DNA from 3 places in the Streptomyces sp. NPDC059743 genome. Region 1 is predicted to be linked to each of the others. Evidence: riboswitches for the same ligand, from Rfam matches in the RefSeq annotation. Region 1 holds a riboswitch; each other region holds the start of a gene.

Region 1 (7,153 bases):
CGCAGCGCCTCGCGCGAGCGCGCGTCCCAGACGCCCAGCCGCTTCAGATCCGCCACCAGATACGAGTTGACCTGGAGGAACTCACCCGACAGCGTCTCGCGCTTGAAGAGATTGGAGACCTGCGGCTCGATGCACTCGTACACACCGGCGATCGAGGCGATGGTCGCCGTCGGCGCGATCGCCAGGAGCAGGGAGTTCCGCATCCCGGTCGCGGCGATACGGGCACGCAGTGCCGCCCAGCGCTCCGGCCAGGCCGGCTCGATGCCGTAGTGGTCCGGGTGCAGTACGCCACGGGCCGCGCGCGTACGGGACCAGGCGGGCAGCGGGCCGTTGCGCTCAGCGAGGTCGCAGGACGCCTCGTACGCGGCGAGCATGATGCGTTCGGCGATCCTGGTGGAGAGCGCGGCGGCCTCGGGCGAGTCGAAGGGCAGCCGCATCTTGAAGAAGACGTCCTGGAGGCCCATCACGCCCAGGCCCACCGGACGCCATTTCGCGTTCGAGTTCGCGGCCTGCTCGGTCGGGTAGTAGTTGATGTCCACCACCCGGTCGAGGAAGGTCACGGCCGTACGGACGGTCTCGTCGAGCCGCTCCCAGTCGATCCCGGCGCCGATCCCGCTGTGGGACTCACCGTCGGTCCCGCCGTCGGTCCCGCCCGGCTCCCGCACGAACGCCGCCAGGTTGACCGAGCCCAGATTGCACACCGCCGTCTCGCCGTCGTCGGTCACCTCCAGGATCTCCGTACAGAGATTGGAGGAGTGGACGACCGCGCCGGGCTCGGCGGTCTGGTTGGCCGTACGGTTCGAGGCGTCCTTGAAGGTCATCCAGCCGTTGCCGGTCTGGGCGAGCGTACGCATCATCCTGCCGTACAGCTCCCGCGCCGGGAGGCTTCTGCGGGCCAGGCCCGCCGCCTCCGCGGCCCGGTACGCCGCGTCGAACTCGTCGCCCCAGAGATCGACCAGTTCCGGTACGTCGACGGGCGAGAAGAGCGACCACTCGCCGTCCGCCTCGACGCGGCGCATGAACTCGTCCGGAATCCAGTGCGCGAGATTCAGATTGTGCGTACGCCGGGCGTCCTCACCGGTGTTGTCGCGCAGTTCGAGGAACTCCTCCAGATCCGCGTGCCAGGTCTCCAGATAGACACAGGCCGCGCCCTTGCGCCGGCCGCCCTGGTTGACCGCGGCCACCGAGGAGTCGAGCGTGCGCAGGAACGGGACGATGCCGTTGGAGTGCCCGTTGGTGCCGCGGATCAGTGAACCGCGCGAGCGGATACGGGAGTACGAGAGGCCGATGCCGCCCGCGTGCTTGGAGAGCCTGGCCACCTGGTGGTAGCGGTCGTAGATGGAGTCCAGCTCGTCGCGCGGCGAGTCCAGCAGATAGCAGGAGGACATCTGAGGATGGCGGGTGCCGGAGTTGAAGAGCGTCGGCGAGGACGGCAGATACTCCAGCCGGCTCATCAGCCGGTACAGCGCGGCGACCTCCTCCAGCGCGCGCACGCTCTCGTCCTCGGCGAGGCCGGACGCCACGCGCAGCAGGAAGTGCTGCGGAGTCTCGATCACCTGACGGGTCAGCGGATGGCGGAGCAGATAGCGGCTGTGGAGCGTACGGAGCCCGAAGTAGCCGAAGCGGTCGTCGGCGGCCAGATCGATCAGCCGGTCGAGGCGGTCGGCGTGGCGCGTGACGAACGCGGCCGTACGGTCGGCGATCAGGCCCTCGCGGAGGCCGGTCGCGACCGACGCCGAGAACGACACCGCGCCCTGGCCCGCGGCCTCGTCGGCGATGGCGCGGGTGAGCAGCCGGGCGGCGAGCCGGGAGTACGCCGGGTCCTCGGAGATCAGCCCTGCCGCCGCCTCGGTGGCGAGCCCGCGCAGCTCGGCCTCGTCCGACGAGGCGTTACGGCCGCGCAGCGCGGCGGCGGCGACTCTGCCGGGATCGGTGTCGGGCAGATCGGCGGTCAGCTCCGTCAAGGTCCGCAGCAAAGCGGTCCCGGTGCCGTCCGTCGACCTGGTGCCGTCCGTCTGCCCGGGGCTGTCCGCCGGTCCGGAGGTCCCGGAGGCGGCTGAAGCCGGTTCGGCTGGCGCGATGGTCACGTGGTGCTCTCCCTCGCTCGGCTCCGGGCCTGTCGCGAGGGATACGGGGGCGCGCACAGCCGTACGGCCCTTTCCAGGGCAGCGCGGAGCACGGCGTCCACCGGCCCATCCGCGAGGCCCGGACGTCTCGGCGCCCGGATCGGTCGAACCGGACGCACCGTCGGCAGGTGTTCGGACTCCTGGACATGACAAAGCACGCCACAGCACACCGTTGCGGGACAGTTCCGGATTCGCACCGGATTCCCCTGCGTCGACAGCGAGGTCGAGCATACATCTGGTGGCCGCTCGCCGTGCCACCCCCCAGATGTAGTGTCCTGCGCGGTCAGTCGCCTCTGGGTATACCGCCGTCGGTGACGCCGTCGAGTTCCAGGGCGTACGCGAGCAGTGGGAGTCCCGGGAGCGGTTCCCAGTCCCGCTCGGGGCTTCTGACAAAGCCCAGGCGCTCATAGATCCGGTGGGCCCGCCGCATGGTCGGCTGCGTCGACAGGACGATCCGTATACAGCCCTCCGTCTCCTGCGCGCGTGCCACACAGGCGCGGACGAGCGCCTCGCCCACGCCTCTGCCCCGGGCCGCCCGGTCGACCGCCAGCATCCGGAACTCGGTCTCGCCGTCCCGCGCTATGTCCGCCCACGGCCCGCCGGCCGGGACATAGGTGACTCCGCCCAGCACCGTGCCGTCCGGGTCCACGGCGGCCAGCACCTCCGCCTCGGCGGCACGCGTGGCCACATCCCGCAGCGTGGGCAGATACGGGTCGTCCTCGCCGAAGTCCAGGTGCCCGTCCACCAGATACGCTTGCGCGGTGATCTCGCCGAGCCGCTCGTACTCGCCGGGCTCGGCCTCCCTGATCGTGAAGTCCATGAACCGAGTGTGCGCCATGGGTACGACAACGGGCCGCCGCGGCCTCCTCACCAGCAAGGAAGCCACAGCGGCCCGAAGCCACAGCGGCCCGAAGCCACAGCGGCCCGAAGCCACAGCGGCCCGTTCGCGACCTGACCTTGGGAAGTCAGCGCACCGCTTCGCCCGACGTCGCCGTCGGCAGTTCCACCCGTACGTCGTCCGAATCGCCCGCGTCCGCCGTGTAGTCGGACGGGCTGGTCTCGTCCACGCCCTCGGGCGCCTTGAGCGCCCGCATGACGAAGGTCAGCACCACCGTCACCACCACATTCAGCACAAACGCGGTGAGGCCGATGTAGCCGATCTCGCCGAGTCCCGGGATCTCCGCCGACGAGCCGCCGAAGTGCTTCTGCGTGGGGCTCGCGACGCCGTACGCCGCGGCCGTGCCGTACACCATGCCGACGCCCCAGCCCACGAGCAGCGCCCAGCGGTGGAACCAGCGGGTGAAGAGCCCGCCGACCAGGGCCGGCATCGTCTGGAGGATCCAGATCCCGCCCAGGAGCTGGAAGTTGATCGCCACCGTCTTGTCCATGGAGAGGACGAAGACCAGCGCGCCCACCTTCACCAGCAGCGAGACGATTTTCGAGACCTTGGTCTCCTGCGCCGGTGTCGCGTCCGGCTTGATGAAGTCCTTGTAGATATTGCGGGTGAAGAGATTGGCCGCCGCGATGGACATGATCGCGGCCGGCACCAGCGCGCCGATACCGATGGCGGCGAAGGCGACGCCCGCGAACCAGTCGGGGAACATGGTCTCGAAGAGCTGCGGGATCGCGAGCTGTCCGTTGTCGACCTTGATGCCGGCGGCGATCGCCATGAAGCCGAGCAGCGCCAGCAGACCCAGCATCAGCGAATACAGCGGCAGGATCGTGGTGTTGCGGCGGATCACATCGCGGCTCCTGCTGGAGAGCGTCGCCGTGATGGAGTGCGGATACATGAAGAGCGCGAGCGCGGAACCGAGCGCCAGCGTGGCGTAGCCCCACTGCCCGGCGTCGCCCGGTACGAGCGCGCCGCGCGGCGCGCCGGTCACCTCATTGGGCTGTGCGAACGCCTCGCCCGCCTTGGCGAAGATGTCGTCGAAGCCGCCCAGCTTGATCGGGATGTAGATGATCGCCACCACGATCACCAGATAGATCAGCGTGTCCTTGACGAAGGCGATCAGCGCGGGCGCGCGCAGTCCGGACGAGTAGGTGTACGCAGCGAGCACACCGAAGGCGATGAGCAGCGGGAGGTCCTTGATGAACCAGTGGGTGCCCTCACCGCCCCCGACGCCCATGACATCCAGCACCGCCTGGATACCCACGAGTTGGAGCGCGATATACGGCATCGTGGCGAGGATGCCGGTGACGGCGACCGCCAGCGAGAGGCCCTTGGAACCGAAGCGTCCCCGGACGAAGTCCGAGGTGGTGACGTATCCGTGCTTGTGCGACACCGACCAGAGCCGCGGCAGGAAGGTGAAGATCAGCGGATAGATGAGAATGGTGTACGGCACGGCGAAGAAGCCGGCCGCGCCCGCCGCGTAGATCGCCGCCGGGACGGCCACGAAGGTGTACGCCGTATAGAGGTCGCCGCCGAGCAGGAACCAGGTGACCCAGGTGCCGAACGACCGGCCGCCGAGGCCCCATTCGTCCAGGCTGTGCTCGTTCTCGGCCTTGCGCCAGCGGGTGGCGAGGAAGCCCATGACCGTGACGGCCAGGAAGAAGAAGATGAAGACGGTGAGCGCGACACCGTTCACGCCGTCGGTCATCGCGACGCACCTCCCTTGCGGGCACTGCCGGCGCCGCGGGCGCGCTGGTCACGCTGCCAGAGTTGGTAGGCGATCATGGTCAGCGCTGTCGAGATCAGCACCCAGGCCATCTGGTACCAGTAGAAGAACGGGATGCCGATGAAGGCCGGATCGGTCTTCGCGTAGGAGCTCACCCAGAGCAGGGCCACGAAGGGCGCGAGGAGACAGAGCGCTATCACCACCCGTAAGGGAGTGACCGTCGGAGCCGGAGGTCGTGTCGTGGGCGGCTTCTCTTCCTGGACTTCTGACACAGCGGATCTGTCCCCTCACTGATCGCCATTGACGAGTGCGCAGGAAATCTACGGCAATGGCATCAGCGGCGGGTAGGCCCGGAACTGTGAAGGACTGGGAGGTGAACGCGGCGGAACCGGGCCCGTGGGCCCGGTTCCTGACCGTACGTCCGGTCGTGCACCACTTCTCAGCGGGCCGGGCGCTTCAGCCGTGCCACGAACTTGTAGCGGTCGCCGCGGTAGACCGAGCGCACCCACTCCACCGGCTCGCCGGCGGCGTCCAGTGAGTGCCGCGAGAGCATCAGCATCGGCAGACCTACATCCGTGCCGAGCAGCCCGGCCTCGCGCGGTGTGGCCAGCGAGGTCTCGATCGTCTCCTCGGCCTCGGCGAGATGGACGTCGTACACCTCGGCCAACGCCGTGTAAAGAGAGGTGTACTTGACGAGTGAGCGGCGCAGGGCGGGGAAGCGCTTGGCCGACAGATGCGTGGTCTCGATGGCCATCGGCTCACCGCTGGCCAGCCGCAGCCGCTCGATACGCAGGACGCGTCCGCCCGTGGTGATGTCGAGCAGTCCGGCGAGCGTGTCATCGGCGGTGACATAGCCGATGTCCAGCAGCTGGGACGTCGGCTCCAGGCCCTGGGCCCGCATGTCCTCGGTGTACGAGGTGAGCTGAAGGGCCTGGGAGACCTTGGGCTTGGCGACAAAGGTGCCCTTGCCCTGGATCCGTTCGAGCCTGCCCTCGACCACCAGCTCCTGGAGCGCCTGGCGCACGGTGGTGCGTGAGGTGTCGAACTCGGCGGCGAGCGTGCGCTCCGGAGGCACCGGCGTGCCGGGCGGAAGAGTTTCCGTCATATCGAGCAAGTGCCGCTTCAGGCGGTAATACTTAGGCACGCGTGCCGTACGGGTGGGGACTCCGTTGTCGGTCTCCGTGACGTTCCCGCTCCCGCCCCCGTCCGCGGCCATGGCCTGCCTTCCCGACTCCTGCGCTGCTGCCGTCACCGGCTCCTCCGTCTGTCGCGGCTCACATGGTGGCACGGTCCGGCCACGGGTCGTCGCCCTCCCTCAGGTGTCGGTCCGATAACGGACACGACTGCCCTTCTTATACACCCTTGACACCCCTAAAGGTCTAGGCCAAGCTCCCCGTACTGGTCTAAACCATTAAAGACCAGGTCCCAGCCCCAGCAGTACTCGTCGTAAGTCTTTGCGGTCTTCGCGGTGGGCAGGGGTTGCAGGCATCCCTGAGGAGGGTGGCGTGAAGCGCAAGCTCATCGCGACGGTCGGCGTCGCAGGCATGATGGTCGGTATGGCCGCGTGTGGCTCGGACGACAGCACGGCGTCGAAGGATCCCAAGGACCGTAAGGAGACGCTGACCGTCTGGCTCATGTCGGACGCGCAGAGCACCTGGCCGGAGCTGGTCAAGGACGTCAACGACCAGTTCAAGGCGAAGTACCCGAACGTCACGGTCAAGGTCCAGTACCAGCAGTGGGCGGACAAGGCCAAGAAGCTCGACGCGGCGCTCGCGGGCGACAAGTTCCCGGACGTGGTCGAGCTGGGCAACACCGAGACGATGACGTACATCCTCAACGGCGCTCTCGGTGAGATCGACCCGGCGAAGTACGAGAACTCGGACACCTGGATCAAGGGTCTGAAGGACACCTGCACCTTCGAGGGCAAGCAGTTCTGTGTCCCCTACTACGCGGGCGCCCGTGTGGCGATCTACAACAAGGACATGTTCAAGGCCGCCACCGGCTCGGACGTGCTGCCCACCACCGAGGCGGACCTGACCAAGGCCCTCGACAAGGTCGGCGCCAAGTACGGCAAGGACAAGGCGTTCTCGCCGCTGTATCTGCCGGGCCGTTACTGGTACGCGGCGATGTCGTACGTCGCGGCGTACGGCGGCAAGGTGGCCACGTACGACGAGAGCGCGAAGGAGTGGAAGGCGAGCCTCTCCACGCCCGAGGCCCAGAAGGGCATCCAGCACTTCGTCGACCTGGTGAACAAGTACAACAACGGCGACAAGACCAAGGACGAGGCGGACCACGCCAACGTCATGGCCAACGAGAAGACCGCGCTTCTCTACGGCAACGGCTGGGAGGCCGGCAGCGTCGTGGACCCGGCGGCGAACGGCAACCCGAAGCTGAAGGACAAGATCGGTA
Region 2 (7,153 bases), on a different contig from region 1:
CGGGACGCACGGTCCCAGTGTCGTCAGCGCCGCCGGGCCCGGCCACCGGGCGCGGTCCGTCGGGGTACGCGGAGAGTGCGGGGTACGGCGCGATGCAGAGGTCGACACAGGGCCGGACCGCGGCCGGTTCCGTCAGGGCCGCTGCCCGTAGCCCTTCAGTTTCTCTCCGGCCTCCCGGAGCTGCGCCTCGGAGAGCAGCGAGGGCGTACGGCCCGGCACCGCGCTGGCGGTGAGCCAGAGACGGGACATCCACTCCAACTGGGCCGTGCGGTCATAGGCCTGGGCGAGCGTGGCGCCGTAGGTCACCGTGCCATGGTTCTGGAGCAGACAGCCCGTGCGGTCGCGCAGGGCGTCGAGCATGCCCGCCGCCAGTTCGTCCGTCCCGTACAGCGCGTACGGAGCGACCCGGACGGGTCCGCCGAACGCCGCCGACATGTAGTGGATCAGCGGCAGTTCCGGTACGAGCGTGGAGACGGCGGTGGCGTGCACGGCGTGCGTGTGGACCACGGCCGACGCCGAGGTGTGCCGGTACACCGCGAGATGCAGTGGCAGCTCACTCGTGGGAGTGAACTCGCCGAGGACCTGCCGGCCGTCCAGGTCGACGCCGATGGCGTCCTCGGGACCGAGCTGTTCATACGGAATTCCACTCGGCGTGACCAGAACGAGTCCGCCGGCCCGTACCGAGACATTGCCCGAGGTGCCGACGACCAGTCCCTCGGAAGCCGTTCTGCGGGCGGTGTTCACCAGGTCCCGCCAGGCCCGGTCGATCGCGTCCTGATTCTCCTGATCGGTCATACCGTGATCCTGCCAGGAGTGCCCGGCGGCCCGTACGCCTGTTCTCCGGATCATCCGAACAGAATCACGCGGCGTCAGTTCGAGACACCACGAATACCTGTTCAGTTCATCTCCCGTTCACCATGACTCCCTACGTTCACCGAGGCCCCCTACGTCGAACGATTGCCTGGGTAAATGGAACACCTCACACTGCTGCTCGCGATCGTGATCGTGACGGCGCTCGTGTTCGATTTCACAAACGGTTTCCATGACACCGCCAACGCGATGGCGACGACCATCTCGACCGGCGCCCTGAAGCCCAAGACCGCGGTGGCCATGTCCGCCGTGCTGAATCTGGCCGGCGCGTTCCTCTCCGTGGAGGTCGCCAGAACGATCTCCGGCGGGCTGATCAACGAGAACGGCATCCGGACCGAAGTGATCTTCGCGGCGCTCGTCGGCGCCATCCTCTGGAATCTGCTCACCTGGCTGGTCGGTCTGCCGTCGAGCTCCTCCCACGCCCTCTTCGGCGGACTGATCGGCGCCACGCTGATGTCCGTCGGCACCTCCGGAGTCAACGGCGGTGTTGTCATCACCAAGGTGCTGATCCCGGCGCTCGCCGCGCCGGTCGTCGCCGGTCTCGCGGCGCTGCTGGCCACCGGACTGACGTACCGTATCGGCCGCCGTACGGACGACAAGGCCACCGCCAAGGGCTACCGCGCGGGACAGATCGCCTCCGCCGGTCTGGTCTCCCTGGCGCACGGCACCAATGACGCGCAGAAGACCATGGGCGTCATCACGCTCGCGCTCGTCACCGGCGGTGTCCTCGCGCCCGGCTCCAATCCGCCGCTGTGGGTCATCGTCTCGGCGGGCACGGCGATCGCGCTCGGCACCTATCTCGGTGGCTGGCGGATCATCCGCACCATGGGCACCGGGCTCACCGAGCTGAGGCCGCAGCAGGGCTTCGCCGCCCAGACCAGTGCCGCGACCGTCATCCTGGCCTCCTCGCACCTCGGTTTCTCGCTCTCCACCACCCAGTCCTGCTCCGGCGCCGTGATGGGCGCGGGACTCGGCCGTAAGGGCGGTGTGGTCCGCTGGTCGACCGCCACGCGGATGTTCATCGCCTGGGGACTGACGCTGCCCGCCGCGGGTCTGGTCGCGGCCTGCGCGGAGTTCCTGACCGGCCAGGGCAGTTGGGGCGTCGCGGTGGTCGCCGCGCTGCTCCTCGCGTGCTCCGGCGCGATCTGGCTCGCCTCGCGCCGCCGCCCGGTCGACCACACCAATGTCACCGACGCCGACGAGGCCGGATTCCCGGGTGGAGAGCCCGCCGGTGTCCTGGCCAACGGCATCACGGCCGGTGCGACGCAGGATCTGTCGACCACCATTCCGTCCCCACCGGGCAGCGCCGGTGAGCCGGCCCGAACCGCCACGGTCTGAATCACCCACCGCCCGAACCGCCACGGTCTCAAGGAAGAGCGAGCGAACGTATGAACATCGACTGGGCAGCGCTGGGTTCCGTCTTCGGAGTCAGCCTCGTGGTGACCGTCGCCCTGGTGGGCTTGTTCACCCTGGGCGTCGTCGGTCTCGCCAAGCAGGAGTCCGCCGGCGGGCAGGGCGGCGTTACGGGCCCGGCGGCTCTGGCGCGCACGGGCGCGTACGCCTGCTTCGCCCTGTGCGCGGCGGCCGTGGCGTACGGGATCTGGCTGATCGTCGCGTGACGCACGCCTCACCCTGTCCCGTCGCAGGTCAGCGATGAGTTGACGGGTGTTCGCGGGCGTGGTGGACTGCCGGGGCCATTACGGCGGCAGAAGAGGAAGCCGGTGCGAATCCGGCGCGGTCCCGCCACTGTCACCGGGAGTTGTCTCCCGGGAGCCAGGAACTCTCGCCGCCGCACCACGTCGAGCCGGGGCGCGGACCCTGAGTGAGGACATTTCGCCATGCCTGGCAGCGGTTCGGCCGTCGTGCGCGGCGGCGGTTCGGCCGCCGGACGGATCTTCGCGTACGGCGCGGCCCTGGGACTGCTGGGCGACCGGGTGTTCGCCGATCCGCGCCGAGGGCATCCGGTGGCCGCGTTCGGCCGGGCGGCGGGCGCCGTCGAGCGGGCGCTGTGGCACGACCACCGCGGCTGGGGCGCGCTGCACACGCTGGTATGCGCCGGAGGCGCCGTCGGCCTCGCGGTCGTCGCCGCCCGCAGTACACAGGCGGTACGGATCACGCGGACCGTACGGGTCGCGCAGGGCGTACGGGCCACGCGGGCCGTTCCGGGCGTACGTGCCGTACGGGAAAGCCGTGCCGCTTCCGTCGCACTGACCGCTCTGGCCACCTGGTCCGTCGTCGGCGGCACCTCGCTCGGCCGGGAGGCACGCGCCATCGGCGCCGCGCTCACCGCCGGAGACATTGAGCTGGCCAGGGAGCGGCTGCCACGGCTGTGCGGGCGCGATCCGCAGGCGCTGGACGGACAGCAGCTCGCCCGTGCCGTCGTGGAGTCCGTCGCCGAGAACACCTCGGACGCCGTCGTCGGCGCGCTGGTGTGGGGAGCGATCGCGGGCGTGCCCGGTCTCGTGGGATTCCGGGCCGTGAACACCCTGGACGCGATGGTGGGTCACAAGTCCGCCCGCTACCGCAGATTCGGCTGGGCGTCGGCCCGGCTGGACGATCTGGCCGGCTGGCCCGGAGCCCGGCTGACCGCCGCGCTGGCGGCGGTGGCGGGCGACGATCCGCGCGCGGCCCTGCGGGCGGTACGGCAGGACGCGCGGAAGCATCCGAGTCCCAACGCGGGCCCGGTGGAGGCGTCGTTCGCGGGCGCGCTGGGCGTACGGCTCGGCGGGACGCTCACGTACGGCGGACGGGTGGAGCACCGGCCCGTACTGAACGGCGAAGGGCGGCCCGTGGAGACGGCGGACATCGAACGGGCCGTACGGCTGTCGCGCCGGGTGAGCGGATACGCCCTCGCGGTCTGTGTCGCCGGCCGGTTCGCGTACGGCGCGATACGCCGCCGTACGGCCGAGACAGGCCGTCGTACGGCGGAGACCGGAAGGGGACGCGAATGAGCGGGCGCGGCGGAGGCCTGCTGGTGGCCGGGACCACCTCGGACGCGGGCAAGAGCGTCGTCACGGCCGGGATCTGCCGTTGGCTGGTACGCCGTGGAGTGAAGGTCGCGCCCTTCAAAGGGCAGAACATGTCGCTGAATTCGTTCGTGACGCGCGAGGGCGCGGAGATCGGACGGGCGCAGGCGATGCAGGCCCAGGCGGCCCGGGTGGAGCCGACCGCGCTGATGAATCCCGTCCTGCTGAAGCCCGGCGGCGACCGCAGCAGCCAGGTGGTGCTGATGGGACGGCCGGTGGGCGAGCTGAGCGCCAAGGGATTCTTCGGCAGCTCCGAGAACTCCGGGAGCGCGCTGCGCGGCGGACGCCGGGAGGCCCTGCTCGGCCCGGTCCTGGAGTGTCTGGAGGAGCTGCGCGCCACCCATGACGCCGTGATCTGCGAGGGCGCGGGCAGCCCGGCCGAGATCAATCTGCGCCGTACCGACATCGTCAACATGGGAATCGCACGCGCCGCGCGGCTGCCGGTGGTGGTGGTCGGCGACATCGACCGCGGCGGAGTCTTCGCCTCGTTCTTCGGTACGACCGCGCTGCTGAGCCCGCAGGACCAGGAGCTGATCGCGGGCTATCTCGTCAACAAGTTCCGCGGCGATGTGTCCCTGCTGGAGCCCGGTCTTGAGATGCTGCGCGGCCTGACCGGCCGGGCGACGCTCGGAGTGCTGCCCTGGCGGCACGGGCTGGGCATCGACGAGGAGGACGGACTGCGTATCTCGCTGCGCGGCGCCGTGCGCGAGTCCCTGGTGGCCCGCCCGTACGGCGAGGAGGTGCTGCGGATCGCGGTCTGCGCCGTACCGCTGATGTCCAACTTCACCGATGTGGACGCGCTCGCGGCCGAACCGGGCGTCGTCGTACGGTTCGTGGACCGTCCCGAGGAGCTGGCCGACGCCGATCTCGTGGTGGTGCCCGGCACGCGCGGCACGGTGAAGGCGCTGGCATGGCTGCGGGAGCGCGGGCTCGCCGACGCGCTCGCGCGCCGGGCCGCCGAGGGCCGTCCCGTGCTCGGGATCTGCGGCGGCTATCAGATCCTCGGCGAGCACATCGAGGACGAGGTGGAGTCACGGGCGGGCGCCGTGGCCGGGCTCGGGCTGCTGCCCGTACGGGTGCGGTTCGCCCGTGAGAAGACCTTGGCCAGACCGTCCGGGACGGCCCTGGGCGAGGCGGTGGACGGGTACGAGATCCATCACGGTGTCGCCGAGGTGCGAGGCGGCGACGCCTTTGTCTCCGACGCGGACGGACGGCCGCTGGACGGCTGCCGGGTGGGCGCGGTCCAGGGCACGCACTGGCATGGAGCGCTGGAGAGCGACGCGTTCCGGCGGCGCTTCCTTACGGAGGTGGCACGGGCGGCGGGCCGGCGTTTCGTTCCCGCGCCCGACACGAGCTTCGGCGCGCTGCGCGAGGAACAGCTCGACCTTCTCGGTGACCTCATCGAGGAGCACGCGGACACGGACGCGCTGCTGCGGCTGATCGAGGACGGCGCGCCGGCCGGACTGCCCTTCATTCCCCCGGGAGCACCGTGACCACCGACGCCGTACGGACCACCGACGCCGTACTCGAAGACGCCATGGCCGCATTCGAAGGCGCCGTACTCGAAGGAGCGATCAGCATATGAGCACCCCATATCCGTTCACCGCCATCGTGGGGATGGACGATCTGCGGCTGGGCCTGCTGCTCAACGCGGTCAGTCCGGCGGTCGGCGGAGTCCTCGTACGCGGCGAGAAGGGCACGGCGAAGTCCACGGCCGTACGGGCCCTTTCCGCTCTGCTGCCCGAGCTGGCGGTGGTCGCCGGATGCCGCTTCGGCTGCGATCCCGCCGCGCCCGATCCGCACTGTCCGGACGGACCGCACGGGAGCGGCCCGGGCGTCTCCAGGCCGCCGCGCATGGTCGAACTGCCCGTCGGCGCCTCCGAGGACCGGCTCGTCGGCGCGCTGGACATCGAACGGGCGCTGTCGGAGGGCGTGAAGGCCTTCGAGCCCGGGCTGCTCGCGGACGCGCACCGAGGCGTGCTGTATGTCGACGAGGTCAACCTGCTGCACGACCATCTGGTCGACCTGCTGCTGGACGCCGCCGCCATGGGCGCCTCGTACGTGGAGCGCGAGGGCGTCTCCGTACGGCATGCCGCGCGCTTTCTGCTCGTCGGGACGATGAATCCCGAAGAGGGCGAGCTGCGGCCTCAGTTGCTCGACCGCTTCGGGCTCACCGTGGAGGTCGCGGCCTCGCGGGAGCCGGAGCGGCGGGTGGAGGTCGTACGGCGGCGGCTCGCGTACGACGACGATCCGGCCGCCTTCGCCGCGCGCTGGGCCGACGAGGAGAGCGCGCTGCGGGCACGGATCGTCGCGGCCCGCGCGCTGCTGCCCGAGGTACGGCTCGGCGATGCCGCGCTGCTCCAGATCGCCGCGACCTGTGCCGCCTTCGAGGTGGACGGGATGCGCGCGGACATCGTGATGGCGAGGACCGCGACGGCGCTGGCCGCGTGGGACGGGCGCACGGACGTACGCGCCGAGGACGTACGGCAGGCCGCGCTGCTGGCGCTGCCGCACCGGCGGCGCCGTAATCCGTTCGACGCGCCGGGCCTGGACGAGGACAGGCTGGACGACACGCTGGAACGGTTCAAGGGCGAGGACGACGACGATCCGGACGGCGGTGGAGACGGCGGGGACGGCGGCGGTTCCGGTGGCCCCGACGGGCCCGGTGGTGGTGGCATTCCGCCACAGGGCGGTCCCGAAGGGCCCGAAGCGTCCGACACGCCGCGGGAGTCCGAGGCGGGACGGGACGACACGCCCGTGGAACCGGAGTCCGAGCCGGAGCCGGAGCCGACGAGCGGGCCCGGGAGTGCGGACGGCGATGCAGGCACCGGGGCCGGTGCGGGCGCGGGCGCCGGCGAGCAGTCCGCCGTACGGGCCGCCGAGCCGTTCCGTACGAAGACGCTGAGCGTGCCCGGACTGGGCGAGGGTGCCGCCGGGCGCCGCTCCCGGGCCCGTACCGAACACGGCAGGACGACCGGATCCCGCAGGCCCCGGGGCGCGCTGACCAAGCTGCATCTCGCCGCGACCGTACAGGCCGCGGCTCCGCACCAGCGGGCGCGCGGGCGCAGCGGCCCCGGTCTGCTGGTCCGCAGGGACGATCTGCGGCAGGCGACGCGGGAAGGGCGCGAGGGAAATCTCGTGCTGTTCGTGGTCGACGCCTCCGGTTCGATGGCGGCCAGAGCGCGGATGAGCGCCGTCAAGGGCGCGGTGCTCTCGCTGCTGCTGGACGCGTACCAGCGGCGCGACAAGGTCGGTCT
Region 3 (7,153 bases), on a different contig from region 1:
GAGCTCGGCGCGGTCGACGAGCAGCCGTCCGCCGGTCTCGTACGACAGCCCTTCGACGCGCAGCTCGGCGGCGGGTACGGACGTCCGCTCCGAGGCGCTCGCGGCACCTGCGAAGGCGCCTGCGGGGGCACCAGTGGAGGCGCTCATACGGGCGCTCCTTCCGGGCGGCGGCGCATCAGCCACAGGAACAGCGGCCCGCCGGTGAGCGCGGTGAGCACACCGACCGGGATGTCCTGCGGCGCGGCGACGGTACGGGCCGCGAGATCGGCGACGACCAGGACGACCGCTCCGCCCAGCGCCGCGACGGGCAGCAGCGCCCGGTGACCGGCGCCGACGGCCATCCGGGCGGCGTGCGGCGCCAGCAGCCCGATGAAGCCGACCGCGCCGCTCGCGGCCACCATCACGGCCGTGACCAGGGAGGCGAGGACGAAGACCGCGGCGCGGAAGCGCGAGGTGTCGAGACCGAGCACGGTCGCGCCCTCCTCGCCCGCCAGCAGCAGATCGAGCGGTCTGGCCAGCGCCATGAGCAGGGCGGTCCCGGCGGTGAGCGCGACGGCGGGCGGTACGAGCGTGGCCCAGCGGGCGCTGCCGAGGCCGCCCAGCGACCAGTACAGCGCCTCCTGGAAGTGCTCGGGCCTGGCGGAGACGACCAGGATGAGGGTGGTGAGCGCGGAGAGGATGTACGAGACGGCGACGCCCGCGAGCACGAGCCCGCCGCCGGTCATCGTGGAGCCGCGCCGGGCCAGCCCGTACACCAGCGCCAGCGCGAGGAGCGCGCCGGCGAAGGCGGCGGCCGGCATCGCGACGGTGGTGGTCACTCCGCCGCCGATGCCGAGGACCAGCACCAGCACGGCGCCGGTGGAGGCGCCGGAGGAGATGCCGAGCAGAAACGGATCGGCGAGCCGGTTGCGTACGAGCGCCTGGAGGACGGCGCCGACGACGGCGAGCCCGGCGCCGACGATCACACCGAGCAGCACTCTCGGCAGCCGTACGTCGAGCACGATGGTGCGGAACGGGCCGGGCTCCGCGCGGCCGGTCAGGATCGTGATCACCTGACCGGGCGGGATCCGTACGGAGCCGAGTGCGAGGCCCGCGACGACGGCGACGGCGAGCGCGGCGGCCAGGGAGCCGAGCACCAGGGTGCGGCGGAGCCGCCCGTGGGCACGGGCGGGCGCGGTGGCGCGTGTCATGGCGGCGCTTACTTCACGGACTCGGGATGGAGCTGGGCCGCGAGGCGTTCGACGGCGGCCGGTGCCCGTACGCCGAGGACCACGTCCGAGAGCGGCATGACGGCGAACCGCTGGTTCCTGATGGCCGGTATGTCCTTGAGGACCGGGTCCTCCAGCAGGCGCTTCTTCTTCTGTGCGACGGTGGTGGCGCCGTAGTCGTAGATGACGATGACCTCGGGCTCGCGCGCGACGACCTGTTCCCAGGTGGCGTCGCCGAAGGACTTGTCGAGGTCGGCGAAGACATTGCGCCCGCCGGCCAGCTCGATCAGCTCATTGCCGATGCCCTTGCCGCCCGCGGTGAAAGCGGTCTTGTCGCCGCTGTCGTAGACGAAGACGGAGAGCGGTGCGACGCCCTTCAGCTCGTCGGCGGTGGACGCGACGGTGGTGCGTGCGTCCGCGATCCACTGCTCGGCGCGGTCCTGGACGCCGAAGGTGCGGCCGGTCTCCTCGACCTCCCGGTAGACGTCGTCCATCGAGGTCGTGCCGTCCGCGCAGTTCTCCAGATTGAGCCGGGTGTTGATACCGGCCGCCTTGAGATCGTCGCGGCTGCGGCCGTCCTTGGCGTCGAAGGCGCTGGCGTATCCGCCGTAGACGAAGTCGGGATTCGCCGCGAGCAGTCTCTCCTTGGACGGATACTCCTCGGCGAGGACCGGGACGCTCTTGTACGCCTTCTCGTAGGCGGGCAGGATCCGGTCGTCCAGATAGGCGGTGCCGACCAGGGACTTCTCCAGGCCGAGCGCGAGCATGACCTCGGTGACGTGCTGGTTCATGGTGACCACACGCTTCGGCGGCGCCTGGTAGGTGGTCGTCACACCGCAGTTGGTGACGGTGTACGGAAAGCCGGGCGCGGCCTTCGCGGCGGGCCCGCCGTCCGCCGGCTCGGCGGCGTCCGTGGTGGTGCCACAGGCGGCGAGCGGGAGCAGTACGGCGATCGCGGCGGCGGATATGACGGCGGGCGTGAGCGCACGGCGGCGCCGGGACGGAACAGACACGGCTGGGCCTCCTCCGGGGGATTTCCGCGTCCCCTGGCTGGTGGGAGAAGGGCGGCAGGTCAGTTCCTGGCTGCCAAGCGGAGCTTGGTCACAGTGGCGGGACCGCGCCGGTTTCGCACCGGCTTCCTGGGTCCTGCCGCCCTGGTTCAGCCGTGAGTCTCTCAGACGATCTCGACGGGCTCCTCGGTGACCTCGCCGTCGACGATCCGGTACGAGCGGAACTGGAACGGGCCCGTGTCGTCCGTGTCCGCCGTCGAGACCAGCACATAGTGGGCGCCGGGCTCATTGGCGTAGGTGATGTCCGTACGGGACGGATAGGCCTCGGTCGCGGTGTGCGAGTGGTAGATGATCACCGGCTCCTCGTCGCGGTCGTCCATCTCGCGGTAGAGCTTGAGCAGATCCGCCGAGTCGAACTCGTAGAAGGTGGGCGAGCGTGCTGCGTTGAGCATGGGAATGAACCGCTCGGCCCGTCCGCTGCCCGCCGGGCCCGCGACCACTCCGCAGGCCTCGTCGGGATGGTCGGCTCGCGCGTGCGCGACGATCTGGTCGTGCAGGGCCTGGGTGATGGTGAGCATGAGGAGAATATAAACGGCCGCGCCGGACCGGAGACGGGCCGGTGCCGACGGGCCACGAAGGCCCTCGGATCAGTGAATCCGAGGGCCGACAGACGTACGGCCGCGGTATACGGGCCCGTACGCGCACGAGCCGAACCGTACGGTCAGGCTTGTACGGTCAGTCCGCCGCCGAGGCGTACTCCCGCTGGGCGCGCTCCGCGATCGCCGGGTCGCGCCGCTTCAGGAACTGCCAGCCGGCCGCCAGGCCCACCGCCCAGACCGCCGCCACATACAGACAGACCCGCGCGTCCTTGTCGTACGCGATCAGACAGGTGACGAGCGCCAGGAAGGCCACCGCGACCCAGCTGAAGAGCGCGCCGCCCGGCGCCGGGAAGGACGAGGCCGGCAGCCGGCCCGCCTCCACACCGCGGCGGTAGCGGATATGGCTGGCCAGAATCATCATCCAGGTCCAGATGCCGGCCGCGGTGGCCACGGAGGTCACATAGCCGAAGGCCTTCTCCGGGACGACATAGTTGAGGACCACACCGATGCCCATCAGCACGGCGGAGACGGTGATGCCGAGGGCCGGCGTCTTACGGGAGTTGAGCCTGCCGAAGACCGTGGGCGCCTCGCTGTTGGCGGCGAGGTCGCGCAGCATCCGGCCGGTGGAGTACATCCCGGAGTTGCAGGAGGAGAGCGCGGCGGTCAGTACGACGAAGTTGACGATGCCGGCCGCGAGCGGGATGCCCATCTTCTCGAAGGCGTGCACGAACGGGCTGTTGCCCGCGGAGAACTCGGTCCACTTGACGACGGCGAGGATGACGGAGAGCGCGCCGACATAGAAGACGATGATGCGCCAGGGCAGTGTGTTGATGGCCTTGGGCAGCGTCTTCTCGGGATTCTCGGACTCGCCCGCGGTCACACCGACCAGCTCGACGGCGAGATAGGCGAACATCACGCCCTGAAGAGTCATCAGGCTGGAGCCGATGCCGTTCGGGAAGATCCCGTCATGTGCCCAGAGGTTGGAGGCGGCGGCGGTCTCACCGGCGTCCGAGAAGCCGATGGTGAGGACGCCCAGACCGATGACGATCATGCCGATGATCGCGGTGACCTTGATCATCGAGAACCAGAACTCGACCTCGCCGAAGATCTTCACCGAGATCAGATTGACGCCGAAGAGGACCACCAGGAAGACCAGCGCGCTGACCCACTGAGGGATCTGCGGGAACCAGAAGTGGATGTAGATCGCGGCGGCGGTCAGCTCCGCCATCCCGGTGACGACCCACATCAGCCAGTACGTCCAGCCGGTGGCGAAGCCGAAGAACGGGCCGAGGAACTCACGGGCGTACTCCGCGAAGGAGCCCGAGACCGGCCGGTAGAGCAGCAGTTCGCCGAGCGCCCGCATGATGAAGAAGATCACGACGCCGGCGAGGGCGTACATGAGGATGATGCTGGGGCCCGCCTTGGCGATATTGGCTCCGGCGCCCATGAAGAGTCCGACACCGATCGCGCCGCCGATGGCGATCATCTGGACCTGGCGGCTGCCGAGTCCCCGTTCGTAGCCCTCTTCGGCCGGGCCGTCTCCGGTGGGTCCTGCCGTGGCGTGGTCACCGCCGTATTCCTTGTCGACCTGGGCAGAGGTCATGTCGTGCGCCCTTTCTCCATACCGATCAGCGCCGGACGTCGGCCGCGGACCGGTTCGTGATCCCCCCGGATACGGATGGAGTGCCGCCGGCGGTCGGCCGGCGAAGGCACCCCCGGGGACAGGGGTGGAGTCCCCGGGGGGCCGTGAAGATTTATCACGGCGACAGGGGTCACCGGCGGACGGTTCTGTGGCACAGCCCACAGGAAGAAGTGGAGGAATCAGGCCGCGAACCGCAAAGGTCGCCGGAGCGGTGACGTGATCGTTATGCCGAATTGAGCGTCAGTTGAGCGTACGGAAGAGGGCCGGACGGGGACCGCCGTATGACATCCCGGCGCCGCGGGCCCGGAAGATCCGGGCGGGCCGGTTCCTCGGTGTCACATCACCCGGACGGAGGAACGGGCGGCAGCCCCTCAAGGCATCAGGGCCCTCAAGGCATCGGGCCCTCAGGGCATCAGCGTTTCGACGAGCGACTCCTGGAGCGATCCGAGCCAGAGATACGCCATCACCATCGGCTTGCGCGGATCGGAGTCCGGCAGCCGGTACAGCTCGTCGCTCTCGTCCTCGTCCGTGACCTCCAGACGCGTACCGATCGTCAGCCGCAGATCGTTGAGCGCGCCGAGCCAGTGCAGACAGTCGTCGGGCGTCAGCTTGAGCACGGCGCCGCCCTCGCCCGCCGAGGCGAGCCCGTCCAGCGTACGGACCAGCGCCATCCCGTCCTCGCGCTTGCGGCCACGCAGATCGTTCTCCGTGAACCGTCTGAACTCGGCGGAGAACTCCTTGAGTTCGTCGTCGTCATCGCCGTACGCGTCCGGGAAGAGCCGGGCCAGCGCCGGATCCTCGGGCGGCTCGCTGGGGCCTTCGGCGAAGAGCGAGGCGAGCGGATCCTCGCCCTGGGCAGGCTCGTCACCGGGCCCGATCAGCTCCAGGAGCTGTACGGCCAGTGAGCGCAGGATCGAGATCTCGACCTCGTCGAGTGCGACGGCCGCGCCGCCGCCCGGGATCGCCTCGAACTGGCCGGCCATCAGATCCGGTCCTGGGAGAGAGTGGCCCAGAGCCCGAATCCGTGCATCGCCTGCACATCGCGCTCCATCTCCTCGCGGCTGCCGCTGGAGACGATCGCGCGGCCCTTGTGGTGGACGTCGAGCATCAGTCGGTGCGCCTTGTCCTTGGGGTAGCCGAAATAGGTCTGGAAGACGTAAGCCACATAACTCATGAGGTTGACGGGATCGTTGTGGACGATCGTCACCCACGGCACATCGGGTTCCGGGACGGCGAAGGTCTCCTCGGCCGATTCGGGGCGTTCGATCTCAGTGGGAGCAACACTCACGGTTCCGGACGACCTTCTTCTCTGCCGGGCTTCTCTGCCGGGTCATGGCTCTGCCACGTCACAGCGTCACATGACCCATGCTGCCACCAGGGACGGCGTGTCGCACAAACGGCCACGCAGAAATCGTCACTCTGACGAGAGGGCAGGGTAGAATTCTTGTTATGAACACAGCGGATCTTGGACTGCCGGTCGATGTCCCGTCGACCGCGCTCTTCACCGATCAGTATGAGCTGACGATGCTCCGAGCGGCTCTCCAGGCCGGTACGGCCGACCGCCGTTCGGTCTTCGAGGTCTTCACCCGGCGGCTGCCCGAGGGCCGCCGCTACGGAGTGGTGGCGGGCACCGGACGGGTCCTGGACGCCGTGGAGAACTTCCGCTTCGACACGGACGTCCTCGGCTTCCTGCGGGCCAACCGGATCGTCGACGAGGAGACGCTCGGCTGGCTCGCCTCGTACCGCTTCGGCGGCGACATCTGGGGCTATCCCGAGGGCGAGGTCTACTTCCCGGGCTCACCGATCCTGCGGGTGGAGGGCTCCTTCGCCGAGTGCGTGCTGCTGGAGACCGTGATCCTGTCGATCCTCAACCATGACTCGGCCATCGCCGCCGCGGCCTCGCGGATGTCGGCGGCGGCGGGCGGGCGCGGGCTGATCGAGATGGGCGCGCGCCGTACGCACGAGCTCTCCGCGGTCGCCGCGGCGCGCGCCGCGTATGTGGGCGGCTTCGACACCACCTCGGACCTGGCGGCCGGCTTCCGGTACGGCATTCCGACGGTGGGCACGAGCGCGCACGCCTTCACCCTGCTGCACGACAGCGAGCGCGACGCCTTCCAGGCGCAGGTGAACGCGCTCGGCCGCGGTACGACACTGCTGATCGACACGTTCGACGTGCCCGAGGCCGTACGGACCGCCGTGGAGATCGCCGGGCCCGAGCTGGGCGCCGTCCGTATCGACTCCGGCGATCTGCTGCTGGTCGCGCACCGGGTACGGCAGCAGCTCGACGAGCTGGGCGCGGTGAACACCAAGATCGTGGTCACCTCCGACCTGGACGAGTACGCGATCGCCTCGCTGGCGGCGGCGCCGGTGGACTCGTACGGCGTGGGCACCCAGCTCGTCACCGGCAGCGGTCAGCCGACCTGCTCCATGGTCTACAAGATCGTTGCCCGCGCCGCGTCCGCGGATCCGAAGGCGCCGCTCCAGCCGGTGGCGAAGAAGTCGCTGGGCGGGAAGACCTCGGTGGGCGGGCGCAAGTGGGCCGCGCGGCGGATGGACGCGCAGGGCTACGCCGAGGCCGAGGTGCTCGGCACCGGCGCGGTGCCGGCGGACCTGCTGGACCGGCAGCTTCTGGTGCAGCTCGTCAAGGGCGGCGAGATCGTGGCCCGGGAACCGCTGGATGTGGCGCGGTCCCGG

Evidence for each region. Region 1 has a riboswitch for cobalamin ahead of ACFV6H_RS00340 (ribonucleoside-diphosphate reductase subunit alpha). Riboswitches for the same ligand answer to the same signal wherever they lie in the genome.
Region 2: another riboswitch for cobalamin. It lies ahead of ACFV6H_RS14295 (cobalamin biosynthesis protein); the one in region 1 lies ahead of ACFV6H_RS00340 (ribonucleoside-diphosphate reductase subunit alpha).
Region 3: another riboswitch for cobalamin. It lies ahead of ACFV6H_RS30165 (ABC transporter substrate-binding protein); the one in region 1 lies ahead of ACFV6H_RS00340 (ribonucleoside-diphosphate reductase subunit alpha).

The regions. Positions count from the first base shown of each region.
Region 1 covers NZ_JBHWGS010000001.1:72,984-80,136, forward strand. The annotation lists gene ACFV6H_RS00340 (ribonucleoside-diphosphate reductase subunit alpha) at 1-2,087, opposite strand, end outside; cobalamin riboswitch at 2,232-2,374, opposite strand; gene ACFV6H_RS00345 (GNAT family N-acetyltransferase) at 2,410-2,946, opposite strand; gene mctP (monocarboxylate uptake permease MctP) at 3,092-4,726, opposite strand; gene ACFV6H_RS00355 (DUF3311 domain-containing protein) at 4,723-5,016, opposite strand; gene ACFV6H_RS00360 (GntR family transcriptional regulator) at 5,184-5,960, opposite strand; gene ACFV6H_RS00365 (sugar ABC transporter substrate-binding protein) at 6,250-7,153, shown strand, end outside.
Region 2 covers NZ_JBHWGS010000006.1:389,761-396,913, reverse strand. The annotation lists gene ACFV6H_RS14315 (alpha/beta hydrolase) at 1-10, opposite strand, end outside; gene ACFV6H_RS14310 (class II aldolase/adducin family protein) at 133-795, opposite strand; gene ACFV6H_RS14305 (anion permease) at 970-2,208, shown strand; gene ACFV6H_RS14300 (hypothetical protein) at 2,259-2,489, shown strand; cobalamin riboswitch at 2,535-2,676, shown strand; gene ACFV6H_RS14295 (cobalamin biosynthesis protein) at 2,709-3,821, shown strand; gene ACFV6H_RS14290 (cobyric acid synthase) at 3,818-5,389, shown strand; gene ACFV6H_RS14285 (putative cobaltochelatase) at 5,478-7,153, shown strand, end outside.
Region 3 covers NZ_JBHWGS010000019.1:110,473-117,625, reverse strand. The annotation lists gene ACFV6H_RS30175 (ABC transporter ATP-binding protein) at 1-147, opposite strand, end outside; gene ACFV6H_RS30170 (FecCD family ABC transporter permease) at 144-1,190, opposite strand; gene ACFV6H_RS30165 (ABC transporter substrate-binding protein) at 1,199-2,221, opposite strand; cobalamin riboswitch at 2,261-2,381, opposite strand; gene ACFV6H_RS30160 (Mov34/MPN/PAD-1 family protein) at 2,383-2,796, opposite strand; gene ACFV6H_RS30155 (amino acid permease) at 2,954-4,420, opposite strand; gene ACFV6H_RS30150 (DUF2017 domain-containing protein) at 4,864-5,442, opposite strand; gene clpS (ATP-dependent Clp protease adapter ClpS) at 5,442-5,747, opposite strand; gene ACFV6H_RS30140 (nicotinate phosphoribosyltransferase) at 5,909-7,153, shown strand, end outside.